Regions from separate parts of the Mesorhizobium sp. M8A.F.Ca.ET.207.01.1.1 genome, predicted to be linked through region 1. Evidence: riboswitches for the same ligand, from Rfam matches in the RefSeq annotation. Region 1 holds a riboswitch; each other region holds the start of a gene.
What was found. Region 1 has a riboswitch for thiamine pyrophosphate ahead of thiC (phosphomethylpyrimidine synthase ThiC). Riboswitches for the same ligand answer to the same signal wherever they lie in the genome.
Positions count from the first base shown of each region.

Region 2: it holds a riboswitch for thiamine pyrophosphate, as region 1 does, so the genes downstream of both, EN850_RS15005 (YkoF family thiamine/hydroxymethylpyrimidine-binding protein) here and thiC (phosphomethylpyrimidine synthase ThiC) in region 1, are expected to answer to the same signal.
Region 3: it holds a riboswitch for thiamine pyrophosphate, as region 1 does, so the genes downstream of both, thiC (phosphomethylpyrimidine synthase ThiC) here and thiC (phosphomethylpyrimidine synthase ThiC) in region 1, are expected to answer to the same signal.

Region 1 covers NZ_SRUS01000014.1:85,721-88,993, reverse strand. Annotated here, with positions in the region: gene EN850_RS30345 (metallophosphoesterase) at 1-628, opposite strand, end outside; gene EN850_RS30340 (hypothetical protein) at 1,120-1,383, shown strand; TPP riboswitch at 1,701-1,817, shown strand; gene thiC (phosphomethylpyrimidine synthase ThiC) at 1,921-3,273, shown strand, end outside.
Region 2 covers NZ_SRUS01000004.1:535,595-538,867, forward strand. Annotated here, with positions in the region: gene msrA (peptide-methionine (S)-S-oxide reductase MsrA) at 1-328, shown strand, start outside; gene EN850_RS15000 (formyltransferase family protein) at 679-1,713, shown strand; TPP riboswitch at 2,023-2,136, shown strand; gene EN850_RS15005 (YkoF family thiamine/hydroxymethylpyrimidine-binding protein) at 2,127-2,735, shown strand; gene EN850_RS15010 (ABC transporter permease) at 2,775-3,273, shown strand, end outside.
Region 3 covers NZ_SRUS01000012.1:5,389-8,661, forward strand. Annotated here, with positions in the region: gene nadC (carboxylating nicotinate-nucleotide diphosphorylase) at 1-387, shown strand, start outside; partial or broken gene EN850_RS37300 (biotin synthase) at 536-637, shown strand; gene panD (aspartate 1-decarboxylase) at 753-1,205, shown strand; TPP riboswitch at 1,314-1,430, shown strand; gene thiC (phosphomethylpyrimidine synthase ThiC) at 1,536-3,273, shown strand, end outside.

The DNA of each region.
Region 1 (3,273 bases):
GATCGCTGGGAGGTGTCGCGGGCGAATGTCCCGAGATGTCCGGCGAGCCGAGATCTACAGGCTCTGTAGAAGGACTGAGTGCCTCGAGACGATCACGAAGGAACGCGGGAAGGTTTTGAAGCTCCCAACTGCCTATCGCTGTGTTGACGAGGATGAAGTTTGCGCCTGCGGATCCTGTCGGAAGTCTGAAGTGCACGGGTTGGTCCACGGGAACGGTCTGCCAACCCAAGCGGGCGGCTAAACTCGCCATTTCGCTGAATTTCTCAGTCGGTCCAAGTTCGCGCGCGTCATCACGGTTCACATCGTGATTTCCCGGTACGAATATCAACGGAAGCGCCTTTGAACTGCGTCCCTGTGCGCGGCAGAGCAACGTGAAATGCTGGAATGCCGAAGCAATGAAGGTCTTGTCGCCACGGCTCGTGAAATCCCCCATGAAGGCGATCGTATCCAAGGGCTTCGAAGTCGTCAGCCGCCGAAGTTTCGTCAAGACGGCACGCAGCGAAGACGCGCGTAGCTTCTGCGTTATTTTCGGAGCGAACTTGCTATCCTTGGCATCGATGTTGCTAGAGGAAGGATGCCAGTCCGGATAGTGAATATCGCCTACTTGAAGGATTCGCACCCGCCGCATAACTCGCCCCCCTGCCGAGAGCCATAGACTAATCCGTTCGCTTTTGCCAAGCGCGAACGATCATCCGCAGTGTCCTTAACGAGGTAGCCTGCACTTTTCGAGAATTGCCACGGCGGCTATTTTTCGGCTGTGAAGCACACGAGACCCGTGACGTGAGACCCAGTTGCTCAATGCCCAGTTGCTCAATGAGCTTTCTTACGAATAAGGGAGAATTTCCGCGGCCGGACTATCTCTGAGCGAGCGTGCATGACTGCCAACGGAAGGTCTTGCACGCACCCTTGCGATCTTGAGCAATGGTCGCCATGACTTTCTTCTTGCAGGCTTTTGAGTGGCCCAGCCTGCGATCACCAGACCCCACCGATTCTAAAGAGCGTGGCAGATGGGATAGTCGAGGTTGCCCGTGCACAGTCACGCTCAGGGCTTGCGCCGCCCAGAGGACACGCTGAAAAGGCAGATTGGGGCGCAAGCACGCCATTCACGAGAGGTTCGACATGAAGACCATGCAAGAAAAAGACATTCCGGCATTCGTACAAGCAGTTGTGGACGCCGGCTGCAAAATTTGCGCGATTGGCAACTTGGGATACGTCTTTGGCGATGCTGATTTCACGCCAGCGCAACGGAGGGCCGTCGAGCCACAGCTGCGTAGGATTGCTGAAATCTACGGCGAACGCGATCATCTCATGAACGAGATAGCTGTATATCTGCGGTCGATCGGACGCCATGTCGAGGTTGAGCCGAAGACAGGTATTTCCTGATGGCCGTGATCGCGAGAAGCCGTCTTCCAACCTCTGAATCCTAAAGGAGGTGACCCCCAAGGCCGTTCGTCACCTTCGACCAGAATAACCACATCCGTGACCGCCTGAGCTACTTGGTCGATACGCGCACATGGCCAATACAGTTTCTCCATCCTTCACGAAGCGAATGAGGCTTTGGCCATTCAGCCCCGGTCTACGGGGCGTGACTTGTCCCCGATGCATGCGCGAGCTCTCCGCCCGGCTGGCCGCCGGTCGTCGCCACCGGCCGAAGGCGCCCGAATGCGCTTGACAAGATAGCGTCAGCCCGTTCAACCTAAGGCATTCACCAGGGGAGTCCCGGCAAGGGGCTGAGATACTGCTGGCTTTCGCGGCGCAGTGACCCGTTGAACCTGATCCAGTTCATACTGGCGTAGGGACGGTGCAAGCGCTTTGCGGGAGTTTACGCCCGAGGTCCTGTTGCAGCAGGTCTACAGAAGCGTCTTTTCATCCTTCCGGCACAGAACTGGGTCTCCAATGCATGAGCAAAGGAGCCTCACGATGAATGCCCTCACCCCCGCCGTATCGACGGGACCACTGCCCGCCTCGCGGAAAATCCACAAGCCCGGCGTCCTCTACCCGCAGATCAGGGTGCCGATGCGCGAGATTTCCGTCCATCCGACGGCCGGCGAACCGCCCGTCACCGTCTACGATCCGTCCGGCCCCTACACCGATCCATCAGTCGAAACCAGCATCGAAAAAGGCCTTGCCCGGCTTCGCCACGAATGGGTCACGGCGCGTGGCGATGTCGAAGCCTATGACGGCCGCCACGTCCGGCCGGAAGACAATGGATTCGCCACCGGCGAGCGCCTGACACCGGAATTTCCGATACGCAATCGGCCGCTCAAGGCCAAGCAGGGCAAGGCGGTGACCCAACTTGCCTATGCGCGCGCCGGCATCATCACGCCAGAAATGGAGTTCGTAGCCATCCGCGAGAATCTCGGCCGCGAGGTGATGCGCGGCAAGCTGCAACGCGACGGCGAAGCCTTCGGCGCGGCGATCCCAGATTTCGTCACACCCGAATTCGTGCGCGACGAGGTGGCGCGCGGGCGCGCAATCATTCCCGCCAACATCAATCATCCCGAGAGCGAGCCGATGATCATCGGTCGCAATTTTCTGGTCAAGATCAACGCCAACATCGGTAACTCGGCTGTCACATCGTCGATGGCCGAAGAGGTCGAAAAAATGGTCTGGGCTATCCGCTGGGGCGCGGACACGGTGATGGACCTGTCGACCGGCCGCAACATCCACAACATCCGCGACTGGATCGTGCGCAATGCGCCGGTGCCGATCGGTACGGTGCCGCTCTATCAGGCGCTGGAAAAGGTCAACGGCATCGCCGAGGATCTGAACTGGGAGGTCTACCGCGACACGCTGATCGAGCAGGCCGAGCAAGGCGTCGACTATTTCACCATCCACGCCGGCGTGCGGCTGCACTACATCCCGCTGACCGTCGACCGGGTCACGGGCATCGTCTCGCGCGGCGGCTCGATCATGGCCAAATGGTGCCTGCACCATCACCGGGAGAGCTTCCTCTACGAGCATTTCGAGGAGATCTGCGACATCGCCAGAGCCTATGACGTCTCCTTCTCGCTCGGCGACGGCCTTCGTCCCGGTTCAATCGCCGATGCGAACGACGCGGCGCAATTCGCCGAACTGGAAACACTTGGAGAACTCACCAAGATTGCCTGGGCAAAGGACTGCCAGGTGATGATCGAAGGCCCGGGCCATGTCCCCATGCACAAGATCAAGCAGAACATGGACAAGCAGCTCGCAGTGTGCGGTGAGGCGCCGTTCTACACGTTGGGGCCGCTGACGACCGACATCGCGCCGGGCTATGACCACATCACCTCA
Region 2 (3,273 bases), on a different contig from region 1:
CAGCTTCCGCCAGCTTCTGGAATTCTTCTTCCAGATCCACGATCCGACGACGCGCAACCGCCAGGGCAACGATGTCGGCATGAGCTATCGCTCGGCAATCTACTACACCAGTGAGGAGCAGAAGCGTGTGGCGGAGGACACCATCGCCGATGTCGATGCCTCTGGCCTGTGGCCCGGCAAGGTTGTCACCGAGCTCGCTCCAGCCGGAGCGTTCTGGGAGGCCGAGCCCGAGCACCAGGATTATCTGGAGAAGTATCCGAACGGCTACACCTGCCATTTCGTCAGGCCGGGTTGGAAACTGCCGGTTCGTGAAAAGGCCGTTTCATAAGGCTCGCGGATCAGTCTTTGCGGCAGTGGGTTTAAGCGCCCGCCGATTGCCGCGAGGCCATATCAATAGCGGCTGTCAGCCCCGCCCGGCGGTTGACAGTCCGCGGCACTGCTGACCAACTGCGCGGGTTGATTGATTTCAGGGGGAGCATGAGGAAACTCTACGAAAAACCTGTGTTGGTGAAGCGGGAAAGGCTCTCAAGTGTCGCCGCGGCAGGACCGCTTTCTCCCAAACCAGGCTGACGGCTCGGCCGGTCTTTTGGTAGTGACTGGACCGGTTCGTTACGGTGCTCGGATTGCCGGGCGATGTCTTGCCCCGCCGGATTTGAAAAGATGATTTCTTTCGAGCCTGTGGCCGGCGCCCGGCAGCTCAATGCAGTTTTCATCCTGGATGTTTCTGCTTACACCGGGCCCCTGCTTTCCGGGTGGGTGGAGGCGGGAAACCGTATTGGCGCGATCATCGTGCCTGGCTTTCAGCGCCCATCCAGAGGCTTCAGCATTGGCAATTTTCGGCGCCGGCTGAGGCGCCAGCTTCTGCTCAGGCGCTATCTCGGCAACACACCGGTGAAGTTGATCGAATTCGGCCGGCCTTACGACTGGGACGAGCTTGGCCGGCAATTGCCTGACGTCGCCGCGGATGTACTGATCTGCTACGCTTTCCCGACCCTGATCCCACAACAACTGCTCAGCCTCTTTCCCAAGGGCGGGCTTAATTTTCATCCAGCGCTGCTGCCCAACTACCGGGGTCCGCATCCTCTCCATCGCCTGGTCGCGGACGGCCAGCATGCCGTCCATGGCGGCGTGACATTGCACAAGATGTCCGCCAATTTCGATGACGGTGACATCCTCGGACAGGTGCCGTTCTGCGAAGCACACTGGGCAACGCGGCGGGATGTGGCCGACAGCGTGGCGACCGCGATGCGCGCGTTGGTGCGCGAGGTGGCGCCAGCCTATTGCGAGGATTTGGTGTCCGGGACGCGGCAGCCAACCGGTGATTTCGTCTGGGCGCGACTTGAGCGGAACCACATGGCGATTTCATCCGACATGTCGATCGAGCACGTTGCCCGATTGTGGCACGTCCTGGGCGGCAATCCCGGTATCTATCTGGACGTTGCCGGCCGCGAGGTCCGGTTGGCCTTTCAGATCGCGCGACTGGGTCCGGCAATTGGAAAGAGGCCGGTCAGGCGATGGGGGAGGGTGGAGTTCGATCTTGCCAATGGCCGGGTTCGATACCTCACCTATGGCCGCCTGCTCAAACGGTTGATGAAAATCCACGCCGCATTCGCACGGCCAAAAGCCGGAAAACCGTGCCCCGAAATAAGAGTGTTTGGCAAAGTAGCCAGCGAATCGGCGCCAGAGGTACCGCCGGCCGGTCGTGGCGGATAGTGAAGCCAATGCGCATGGCGGAACTTGCGTCCGCGCTTTTCCTGCTGCGAAAACTACTTACCGCAGTTCTTGTCGTTCACGGTCGGCGCGGTCGCCCTGCCATTGGCATCCGTCCGCGTGCTGGTCGGGCAATTCTGGTCCGCGTTGGAATTTCATGTCGCCCGGCGTGATGGTCGGGCTGTTGGCTGCGCCCGGATCGAGACAAATTCCGGGCCGTCAACACCCGGTTGCGCCTGCGCTGGCGCAATGCTTTTGGCGCAGCTTGCTGAAAAAACAGCTTCCCCAACCGATCGAATGGTGCTTTAACGCCGCCATCCACAGGGGTGCTCCGTACGGTCGGGGCTGAGACGGGGGCGGCAAGCCCACAGACCCTAGAAGCTGATCTGGGTAATACCAGCGGAGCGAGGCGGGCGATGTTTTCAGGCGCACAGGTTTCCCTATATCCCATGGCCGACGATTTTGTCGGCGTCATCCTGGGTGCGCTCGGCGCGCTCGATCCGTATCGCGACAAGCTCAGGATCGAGACCGACGACATCTCGACCTTGCTGGTCGGGCCCCCCGAGGTGCTATTCCCGGCGCTGCGCGACCTTTTCGTGGCTGCGTCTGGCAGCGGTAAGCATTGCGTGCTGTCGGCGACCATTTCGCGTGGTTGCCCAGGTGAGCCGGACGATCCGATCTGCCGCTCCGACACGTTTGGCGGCCCTGCCGGGCCACTCGGCCCGCGCAAGCAAGCCGCCATTTCCGCCGTGCGCGGCGCGCCCGCCACTGGGCAGCCAGCGGCGGCGCAGTTCTCGCTCTATGTGATGGGCACGGACGACCACATGGACGAGATCTATGGCTGCATCGATTTCCTGAAGCAGTCCGGCGTCTACGATCGCTCCAAGAATTTCTGCACCAAGCTGCGCGGCGATGCCGGCGCGATCTTCTCGGCGCTCGACGAAGCCTTCTGCCGCTTCGGACCAGGCGCCGGCCACGTAACCCTCGACGTCACGGTTTCGGCCAACAGTCCCACTGCCGTTTGAACCGTTCGCGCCGACGCGCGCCGTCAAGGTCATCCTCTCGTGGCTTCATCGTCGTTCAACCCGCGTCAACTCGCGGGCTTCCTCGCCCAGGCGGCGCCGGCCGTGATATCGATCGGCCTGGTGCTCGTGGCGTGGGAACTCTACGCAAACCATTCCGGCATCAAGCCGACGGTTCTGCCGGCACCCTCGCGCGTCTTCGAACAGGCGATGCTCAATCGTGACGCGCTGCTCGACAACGCCATTCCCACCATCCGCGCCACGCTGATCGGTTTTGCCTGCTCGCTCAGCGCCGCCTTCGCGCTGTCGATGCTGGTCGACTTCTTCCAGCCTTTGCGGCGCGCGCTGTTTCCTGTCTTCATAGTCAGCCAGACCTTGCCGCTGGTCGCCATCGCGCCATTGGTGGTGCTGTGGTTCGGCTTCGGGCTGACGCCCAAGATCATGCTGGTGGCACTGGTCACCTTCTTCCCGATGCTGGTGGCCCTGGTGCAGGGCTACGAGGCTACCGAGGTCGAGATCGGGCAGATGCTGCGCGCCATGG
Region 3 (3,273 bases), on a different contig from region 1:
TTCGGTCTCGACGACGCCATCCTGATTAAGGACAACCACATCGCCATCGCTGGCGGAATTCGCATGGCAATCGAGCGCGCGCGATGCAGCGTCGGCCACCTAGTCAAGATCGAAGTCGAGGTCGATACGCTAGCCCAGTTAGAAGAGGCTATGGCCCTCGCCCCAGACGCCGTCCTGCTCGACAACATGTCTGTCGACGAATTGCGCCAAGCAGTGGCGATGGTTGCCGGCCAGGCGATTACCGAGGCGTCGGGCAGGATAACGCCGGCGACGGCTCCAGCCGTCTCCGCGACCGGTGTCGACCTGATCTCCATCGGCTGGTTGACCCACAGCGCGCCAATCCTCGATATCGGGCTCGACTCCGCGAAATTTGTCCGTCGGGCCTGACAATCGGCGGTCGACCGGACGCTTTTTCGACCCAGCCCGCCAAGTTCAAAGGTGCCTAGGTCGCCCAATGCAAGGGGAACAGGATGGAAATGCACGCAGCGATTTCGGAAAAACCATGCGTGAAGCTCAATCCTTCGACGGCCACCGGATGTGGACCGTGGAAGCTGCTCGGGCGCTGCATGACGCGCCTTTCAACGACCTGCTGTTTCAAGCGCAAACCGTTCACCGCCGGAATTTCGATCCCAACAGGCGGCGGCGGGCGCTGGTCTCAGCGGCGGCGCCCTCGTCGTCGGAATCTAGCGGGGTAACCCGGCCACCCAGAGGATGGCGGGACGATTCATCCATGATGATAGGAAACAGGACCATTGCGAAAACTAGTCGCTGGCAAGCTGCACGGCATCTACGTCACCGAAGCGAACCTCAACTACCATGGATCGATAACGCTGGACCCTGACCACTGCGAAGCAGCCGGGATCCTGCCGATGGAATTTGTGGAGATTTGGAACAAGAATTCCGGTGCGCGGATTTCGACCTATGTCATTTTCGGCGAGCGCGGCTCACGATGCTGCATCCTCAATGGTGCGGCTGCCCGCACCTGCCAGCCAGACGACCAGATCATTGTTTGCAACTCCATATACCTGGACGAAGCGAATATCACCTCGTTGAAGCCGCGGATCATCACCTTCGACCAGGACAATCACATACTCGATCGCCTGAGCTACTCCGTCGATCTTGACGCACATGGGCGTTACAGTTTCTCGATCCTTGACGAGGCGAATGAGCCTTTGGCCATTCCTGCGCTGGTCTCCGGCGCGTGACTTCCTCTCGAGATTTGCCCGTGCTTTGCGCGGGGTTTCATTAGTCGCCGATCACCGCCGCAGGTGGAAATGCGCTTGACAAAGCAGTGTCGGCTCGGTCAATTCGAAAACATTCACCAGGGGAGTCCCGGCAAGGGGCTGAGATACTGCTGGCTATCGCGGCGCAGTGACCCGTTGAACCTGATCCAGTTCATACTGGCGTAGGGACGGTGCAAGCGCTTTGCGGGAGTTTACGCCCGAAGACCTGTTTTCAAGCAGGTCGACCAAAGCGTCTTTTCATCCTTCCGGCACAGAACTGGGTCTCCAATGCATGAGCAAAGGAGCCTCAAGATGAATGCCCTAACCCCAGCCGTCTCAACGGGACCGCTGCCTGCCTCACGGAAAATCCACAAGCCCGGCGTCCTCCATCCGCACATCAAAGTGCCGATGCGCGAAATCTCCGTCCATCCGACAGCGGGCGAGCCGCCCATCACCGTCTACGATCCGTCCGGCCCCTATACCGACCAGACTGTCGAAACCAGCATCGAAAAGGGCCTCGCCCGGCCTCGCCACGAATGGATCACGGCGCGGGGCGATGTCGAAGCCTATGACGGCCGCCATGTGCGGCCGGAAGACAATGGCTTCGTCACGGGTGAGCGCCTGACGCCGGAATTTCCCATTCGCAACCGGCCGCTAAGGGCCAGGGCCGGCAAGGCGGTGACACAGCTTGCCTATGCGCGCGCCGGCATCATCACGCCCGAGATGGAGTTCGTCGCCATCCGCGAAAACCTCGGCCGGGAAATCGCCCGCGGCAAGCTGCAACGCGACGGTGAAAGCTTCGGCGCGGCTATTCCCGATTTCGTCACGCCGGAATTCGTACGCGACGAGGTGGCGCACGGGCGGGCGATCATTCCAGCCAACATCAACCACCCAGAGAGCGAACCGATGATCATCGGGCGCAATTTCCTCGTCAAGATCAACGCCAATATCGGCAATTCCGCTGTCACTTCCTCGATGGCCGAAGAGGTCGAAAAAATGGTCTGGGCGATCCGCTGGGGCGCCGATACGGTGATGGACCTGTCGACCGGCCGCAACATCCACAACATTCGCGACTGGATCCTGCGCAATTCACCGGTGCCGATCGGCACGGTGCCGCTTTACCAGGCGCTCGAGAAGGTCGGCGGCATCGCCGAGGACCTGACCTGGGAGGTGTACCGCGACACGCTGATCGAGCAGGCCGAACAAGGCGTCGACTATTTCACCATCCATGCCGGTGTGCGGCTGCATTACATCCCGCTGACCGTCGACCGGGTCACGGGCATCGTCTCGCGCGGTGGCTCGATCATGGCCAAATGGTGCCTGCACCATCACCGGGAAAGCTTCCTCTATGAGCATTTCGAGGAGATCTGCGACATCTGCCGCGCCTATGACGTATCCTTCTCGCTCGGCGACGGCCTTCGTCCGGGCTCGATCGCCGATGCCAATGATGCGGCGCAATTCGCCGAGCTGGAAACGCTCGGCGAATTGACGCAGATCGCCTGGGCCAAGGATTGCCAGGTGATGATCGAAGGTCCCGGCCATGTGCCGATGCACAAGATCAAGGAGAATATGGACAAGCAGCTCGCTGTCTGCGGCGAGGCGCCCTTCTATACGCTTGGACCACTGACGACCGACATTGCGCCGGGCTATGACCATATCACCTCAGGCATTGGTGCTGCCATGATCGGCTGGTTCGGCACCGCCATGCTCTGCTATGTCACGCCCAAGGAGCATCTCGGCCTTCCCGATCGCAACGACGTCAAGATTGGCGTGATCACCTACAAAATCGCCGCCCATGCCGCCGATCTGGCGAAGGGCCATCCGGCAGCGAAAGTCAGGGATGATGCCCTTTCCCGCGCGCGCTTCGAGTTCCGCTGGGAAGACCAGTTCAACCTGTCGCTCGACCCCGAAACCGCGCGGTCCTTCCACGACCAGACCTTGCCCAAGGAGGCGCACAAGCTGGCGCATTTCTGCTCGATGTGCGGGCCGAAATTCTGCTCCATGCGTATCTCCCACGACATCCGCGCCGAAGCCCAGAAGGAAGGCATGG